2 regions of the Xenorhabdus doucetiae genome follow, and region 2 is predicted to be linked to the other one. Evidence: predicted binding sites of a transcription regulator. Region 2 holds the regulator's gene; the other holds the start of a gene.
The links. Region 2 encodes CRP, which controls carbon source genes, mostly activating them, when cyclic AMP is high. Its sites were predicted from a motif close to ATGTGANNNNNNTCACAT; they were not measured.
Positions count from the first base shown of each region.

Region 1: a site for CRP is predicted at 1,947-1,964, ahead of XDD1_RS03390 (NupC/NupG family nucleoside CNT transporter). Genes of this name have one in related genera too.

Region 1 is NZ_FO704550.1:688,495-692,277, reverse strand. It holds gene deoC (deoxyribose-phosphate aldolase) at 1-404, opposite strand, end outside; gene XDD1_RS03390 (NupC/NupG family nucleoside CNT transporter) at 508-1,773, opposite strand; gene XDD1_RS03385 (TatD family hydrolase) at 2,114-2,884, opposite strand; gene XDD1_RS03380 (patatin-like phospholipase family protein) at 2,885-3,783, opposite strand, start outside.
Region 2 is NZ_FO704550.1:3,882,869-3,886,651, reverse strand. It holds gene XDD1_RS16975 (aspartate aminotransferase family protein) at 1-959, shown strand, start outside; gene crp (cAMP-activated global transcriptional regulator CRP) at 1,023-1,655, opposite strand; gene XDD1_RS16965 (phosphoribulokinase) at 2,136-3,005, opposite strand; gene XDD1_RS16960 (YheU family protein) at 3,071-3,289, opposite strand; gene XDD1_RS16955 (LysE family translocator) at 3,423-3,783, shown strand, end outside.

The sequences.
Region 1 (3,783 bases), 1.0 Mb from region 2:
CAGACGCCCGATTCAGCACAGGCGGTTTTACACGCTTTCACCAAGTCAAAACCAATCTGCTCATTACCGGCCATCAATGCGCGATAAGGGAAAACCACATCCACTTCATCCGCACCGTAGGCGATGGCAGCACGGGTTTCAGCCAGTGCAATGCCGATATCATCATTGCCATGCGGGAAGTTGGTCACCGTCGCAATGCGAATATCGGGAGTTCCCTGTTCACGTAATACCTTGCGTGCCACGGGAATAAAACGCGGGTAGATACAGATAGCCGCAGTCTGTCCGGCCGGGCTGTTGGCCTGACGACACAGTGTGGTCACTTTTTCATCGGTATCATCATCATTAAGAGTTGTTAAATCCATCAAACTCAGCGCACGCTGAGCGGCAGCGGTTAAATCGGTCATAAACTCTCCAACGGTATTATTATCGTGACTGAATCAGTTTAGGAAAAACAAAAGCAGGTGAGAAATCTCACCTGCATTCAACTTGCTACCTACCCCCGGTGTCTTACAGCGCGAGGAAGAATCCGGCAATGGTTGCACTCATCAAGTTAGAGAGTGAACCCGCCAATACGGCTTTCAAGCCGAAACGGGCAATGTCACCGCGACGGTTTGGTGCCATGCCACCCAAGCCGCCCAGCAGGATCGCCACAGAAGACAAGTTAGCGAAACCGCACAGGGCAAAAGAGATGATGGCTTTAGTATGGTCAGAAAGCACTTGCAGACCCGCCGCCTGAACCACATCATCAGCTTTCAGGTACTCACCAAAGTTCATAAATGCCACGAATTCATTGACCACTAATTTCTGGCCGATGAAAGAACCCGCGATGGTGGCTTCATTCCACGGAATACCGATCAGGTAAGCGATAGGGGCGAAAACCCAACCTAAAACCAGTTCCATTGATAATTGCGGATAATCAAACCAGCCGCCGATACCGCCTAAGATCCCGTTCAGCAAAGCAATCAATGCGGTGAATGCCAACAGCATTGCGCCGACGTTCAGGGCCAACTGCATACCGGCTGACGCACCCGATGCCGCCGCATCAATCACGTTAGCAGGACGATCTTCCGCCGCAATCAACGACATCGCGTCAACGGTATCCTGCGTTTTTTCTGTTTCCGGCACCATCAGTTTTGCAAACAGCAAACCACCGGGTGCGGCCATAAATGAAGCCGCAATCAGGTATTCCAATGGCACGCCCATTTGCGCGTAACCCGCCAGCACGGACCCCGCAACCGAAGCCAAGCCACCACACATCACGGCGAACAACTCAGACTGGGTCATGGTCGCAATATACGGGCGCACAACCAGAGGCGCTTCGGTGTGACCGACGAAAATATTCGCCGTTGCAGACAAAGATTCAGTCCGTGAGGTGCCCAATAATTTTTGCAATCCGCCACCCAATATTTTGATGACAAGCTGCATAATGCCCATGTAATACAACACGGCAATCAGTGATGAGAAGAAAACAATCACCGGCAGAACACGCAGGGCAAAAACAAAGCCGCCACCGCCGAACAATTCAAACATTTTGTCGGAAACCAAGCCGCCAAAAATAAAATCAGTCCCTTTTTGCCCATATCCAATCACGTTGGAAACGCCTGCCGACATTCCCTCCAGAACGTCTTTACCAGCGGGGACATAAAGTACAAATGCCCCAATACCAACCTGAATCAGAAAGGCGCCGAGGACGGTACGAATGTTAATGGCTCGATAGTTACTGGAGAAGAGTACTGCGATAAAAACCAGTACTGCCATCCCGATCAGGCTCATAAGGAGTTGCATTGGAAGAATCCCTGTTCACTGAATAAATAATAAGAAAATATGTCAGCTATCCTATAAGTTCCTACTGACATTGTGTGCGAGCCGATTATACCTAGGACCAAAAAAGAACAAGCAACTAACATCACAAATTAATGCAGCAAAAAGTAATATAAAAACAAAAAATGAGACATTCATCACATAAAACCACCTAGTTTCGGTGGGATTAGATAATTTAACGGAGAAAAAGGTAAAAAATAGGACAAACAAGCGAGAAATGTAAGTTAAACATTATTAATATTTATTATCCCCTTACCTTTCAAATGACCCGCTAAGATCAATGTGATATCACTCAGCCCAATGCAAATCGCGTCACACTATTTTGATAAATCTGATTAGCAATTTCATCCGGCGGTTCTTGGCGCAACTCACACAATGCAGAGAAAACCTGGACAACTCTTTCGGGGCGATTTGGCTCTCCCTGAAACCCCGATAACGGCATATCAGGCGCATCTGTTTCCAAGACCAAAGATGACAGCGGCAATTGTGCAAAGGTATTACGTGTCTTTTGTGCCCTGTCGTAGGTAATGGTTCCCCCGACACCGATGTAAAATCCCAGACGAATAAAGGCTTGAGCTTGGGATAAACTGCCTGCAAAACCATGAATAACGCCTGCTCGTGGCAACTTGTGCTTTCGCAACATTGCTGCTAATTGATCATGGCTTTTTCTGGAATGGAGTATCACGGGCAAATCATGCTGTTTAGCGAGTTTTAATTGCACTTCTAACAGGCTTTTCTGCTTGTCAAACTGCGGATCAGGCATATAAAGATCAAGGCCAATCTCTCCTACCGCGACACATTTGGCACCTTTTTCCTGTAATCTCTGCGCCAACTCATCTAAATGGGTCTCTTGGTGTTCAGCAACATAGAGCGGATGTAAACCCAATGCCGCATAAATCGGGGAGTAAGCCTCAGCTAACGCAGAGACTCTCTGGAAATTCATTTGGCTTATCGCGGGAACGATGATCTTTTCCACGCCCATTTGTCTGGCTTGTTGCAGGCTGGCTATTTCATTCCCCGCAAAAGGGGGAAAATCAAAATGGCAATGGGTATCAATAAACACCTAATTATCCAAGTTATCCAAATTATTTATCATAACAGTTTCTGTCGTTTGCCCATTATCCATCATATCAGGCACAGGGGACCCTACTATTGGGTGATGATTAGCACTGCTCAGGAAATGGTTTCTGCGAAAACAATGGCGATTGAAGCCATCAGCATTTAACCCCGAACGACATGCTCCGTAACTCTTACGTTCAGCATAGCCAAATTTTCCGCCAACAAAAGTGTGCCCAATTGCTGCCAGAAAATACCGCCCGCAACGCCGCCCCAAATGATAATCCTGATTAAGTGCACTAAGCCGGCTTCCCAATGCCATTGCCGCCAAGGGTGCTGGCGGATAGATTTCGAAAATTTGTACATCATCCGGCGGATTTTCGATAAACTTCTGGGTCTTACGATAACTCTGTGCATGGAGGTTGAGCATCTTGACCATCTTTTGCAAGCTACTGGCCTCTAACCAGCGCTCCATGCGCTTGAACCACTGACGTGTATAGTAAAGCGGTGAAGGCACGGTTCGAATCACAACGATAGTATCCGCCCCTCGGCGATAAGCCTCTTGCACGGGGATCGCATCACAAATGCCACCATCTTGATAAACGACATCACCAAGGGTAACACCATTACGGTAAAACCCCGGAATAGCACTTGATGCTTTGATAATATCCATCCAATTTTTTTCATCGGGATGCAGGTAGTTCGGCTCAAAATTATCAGCGCGGCAGGCACACATGTAGAATTCACGCCCCGCATCAAACTGGCGCATTGCAGCCGAAATATTGAGTGGCAACTGCTCAGAGATGGTATCAACATACCAATCTAAATCGATTAAATGCCCACCGCGCACAAAACGCAATGGATTAAAAAAAGCAGGATCGGTGGTATAACGGTTGATGACTTTAC
Region 2 (3,783 bases):
CACAAAAATTGATTGATGCAACCTTTGCGCAGAAGGTCTTTTTCGCTAATTCAGGCGCGGAAGCCAATGAAGCCGCCTTTAAATTGGCTCGTCGTTATGCGATTACTCGCCATCATCCCAATAAAACCAAAATTATTGCTTTTCATCAGGCGTTTCATGGACGCACCTTTTTCACTGTTTCGGTCGGAGGACAGCCAAAATATACTGAAGGATTTGGCCCCAAACCGGCGGATATTATCCATGTGTCTTTTAATGATTTGGATGCGGTCAGAGCGGTGATTGATGATCACACTTGTGCCGTTGTCTTAGAGCCGATTCAAGGGGAAGGGGGCGTCACACCTGCAACAATGGCGTTTCTGCATGGCGTGCGTGAATTGTGCGATAAGCATCAGGCTCTGTTGGTTTTTGATGAAGTGCAAAGTGGGATGGGGCGTACAGGCAAGTTGTATGCTTACCAGCATTATGGCGTACAGCCGGATATCTTGACGACCGCAAAGGCGCTGGGCGGCGGTTTCCCGATCAGTGCGATGTTAACGACCGATACCATCGCGGCAGCTATGGAAACCGGCGCGCATGGCACGACGTATGGCGGAAATCCGTTGGCTTGTGCTATCGGCTGCGTTGCGCTGGATATTATCAACACGCCAGAAGTGCTGGCAGGCGTGGAAAAACGTCACGATATGATCATCCATGCCCTGGAAATGATGAACCAAAAATATGGCATTTTCCACGAATTTCGTGGCAAGGGTTTGCTGATTGGGGCGGTATTGCAAGCAGAATATCAGGGTAAGGCCAGAGAAATCTTGCAGCAAGCGGCGGAGCTGGGATTGGTGTTATTGAGTGCGGGAGACAGCATTTTGCGCTTTACCCCTTCATTGATCATTCCTGAGGATGACATCGTCGAGGGCATGATACGGCTGGAGATGGCGATATCCCGATGGTTAACCCAAAACAGGTGAAGCCATAAAAAAGCCAGTGCGAAGTAACAGGTTGCACTGGCTGGATTTCAGGTTTATCGGGAATTAGCGTGTCCCATAAACCACGATGGTTTTACCATGTGCGGAAATCAGGTTTTGATCTTCGAGCATTTTCAAAATACGGCCAACCGTTTCACGGGAACAACCCACAATCTGCCCAATTTCCTGACGTGTGATTTTGATTTGCATACCATCAGGGTGCGTCATTGCATCCGGCTGTTTGGCTAAATTGAGCAACGTCTGGGCGATACGGCCGGTCACGTCCAGAAAGGCTAAGTTACCTACTTTTTCGGAAGTGGTTTGTAGGCGACTCGCCATCTGAGCAGATAAACGCATCAGAATGTCAGGATTGACCTGAATTAACTGGCGAAATTTCTTATAGGAAATTTCAGCCACTTCACAGGCACTTTTTGCCCGCACCCATGCAGTACGTTCTTGCCCCTCTTCAAACAATCCAAGTTCACCGATAAAATCTCCCTGATTTAAATAAGAGAGAATCATTTCCTTACCTTCTTCATCTTTTATTAGAACAGCAACTGAACCTTTAACAATGTAGTAAAGCGTTTCTGCTTTCTCGCCTTGATGAATAAGCGTGCTCTTGGATGGATATTTGTGAATATGGCAGTGTGACAAAAACCATTCAAGAGTAGGGTCTGTTTGTGGCTTGCCGAGAACCATTCGCTTTATCCTCTGTTGTTATTTCTGCCCTTATGATGTGAGAAACTGGGTTTCTCTTCAGGCTGGCTTTATAAAGTCAATAGCTTAACATATAACTTGCTGAAAAACTGACAAACGGGAACTTTATATGGATTATCAGGATACGAGAATGCTGGCATATTGATCTTAATCCATATACCTTGCCAGTCCACGTTTGTAGCCTTGTTTGTAACACAGGAAAACGTTTCTGTCTCCTCCTGTATCGCTTCAGCCTATTAAACGGGTTGTCAGATTACCAGAAGTTTGGCAAAAAAGACGGTCTTGTTGATTTTACATTTATTTCTATCACCTAATTTATTGTTAAAAAACGGTCTATTTATTTAAATGAAACAGGTAACGTTATTTTTTGTTACCTGCTTTATTAAAAATAGACTCGTCATTAATAAACGACTTTCGTCTTGCGAGCGGCAACTTGAAGTTCATAGGATATAAATAGGAAAATTATGAGATTTTTTTGCCTTCCAGTAATTGCTTAACCAGCGGCGCCATAATTAATTCCATTGCCAGCCCCATTTTTCCTCCGGGAACGACAATAGTATCTATGCTGGAAATAAATGAACCCTGAAGCATGGCCAGCAAATAAGGGAAATCAATTTGAGTGAGACCGCGGAAGCGGATCACGATAAAGCTTTCGTCCAGTGAGGGAATAGCCTTGGCAGAGAAAGGGTTAGAGGTATCAACGGTAGGAACACGCTGGAAATTAATGTGGGTACGTGAAAATTGGGGAGTGATATAGCGGATATAATCATCCATTGAGCGGACAACGGAATCCATGACCGCTTCTCTGGAATGCCCGCGCTCGCTGGTATCACGGATGAGTTTTTGTATCCACTCCAGGTTGACGATAGGCACAACGCCAATCAACAGGTCAACATGGCTGGCGACATTGTGTTGTGGCGTGACAACCCCCCCGTGCAAACCTTCATAAAACAGCACATCTGTGTTTGACGGCAAGGGTTCCCACGGTGTGAAAGTCCCCGGCAATTGGTTATAGGGGACGGCTTCATCATAGGTATGGAGATATTTTCGGCAGCGACCATTGCCCGTTTCCCCATAGTCAAAAAAGGTTTTCTCCAGCATGCTGAAATCATTGGCGGCTGGCCCAAAGTAGCTGATATGTCTGCCCTGTTCTCTTGCTTTCCGAATCTCGGCATCCATTTCAGGACGAGTATAACGATGGAAACTATCCCCTTCTATCAGTGCGGCGGTGACGTCAAATTGCTGGAAAATCTTGCGAAAGGCGACACTGGTTGTGGTGGTTCCTGCGCCACTGGAGCCAGTGATTGCGATGACGGGATGTTTGGCAGACATGAACAGACTCCTTATCAATAAAATTGGCGGATCAGTCAATCAGAATGAATAAAGCAAGCGGAACCTCATGGGCGGAACGTCGCTTTGGGCAAGATATTAACGGTTTCATGTAATTCAGACCATACCAACAGAACCTCACCGCGTTCAAGCTGATGTTTGACATCCTGCACTTTTTGTTCGAGCGTTTTTTCCTGTTCGCCGTAATCCGTCCCTTCCCGCAGGACAAAACTTTCAATCAAGTTGAGGAGTGTATGGGTTTCCAATTGCTGCCACGGGATGATCATCGTGATTGCTCCTGATAATGCGCTGATACTTTATAGTGAATTGATTTCATGATTAGTTATCTTGTGTGTGAAATAACATACTGCTATTTTCTCGCAAAGAAATGTTAACTTGGGGTGGGAGGGGAATCTACCCATGACTGTAAGCCTGATATTTTCACTCAGTATATTTATGTTTATTTCCGCTGTCACACCGGGTCCAAACAATTTGTTGCTGACCTCATCGGGCGCGAATTTTGGTCTCCGCCGCTCCATCCCGCTTTGTCTGGGTATTGTGTTGGGAATGCAGACCATTTTGCTGCTGTCTGCGTTTGGTGTTGCCGCGTTACTGCTGATTTATCCTGCCATTTATACGGGGTTGAAAGTGCTCGGATGCCTGTATTTATTATGGCTGGCCTGGAAAACGGCCACTTCGCATTATCAGCGGCTGGACACGACAACCTCGGCAGGTGCTCCAATCAAAATTCATCAAGGTTGGCTATTGCAGTTTTTGAATC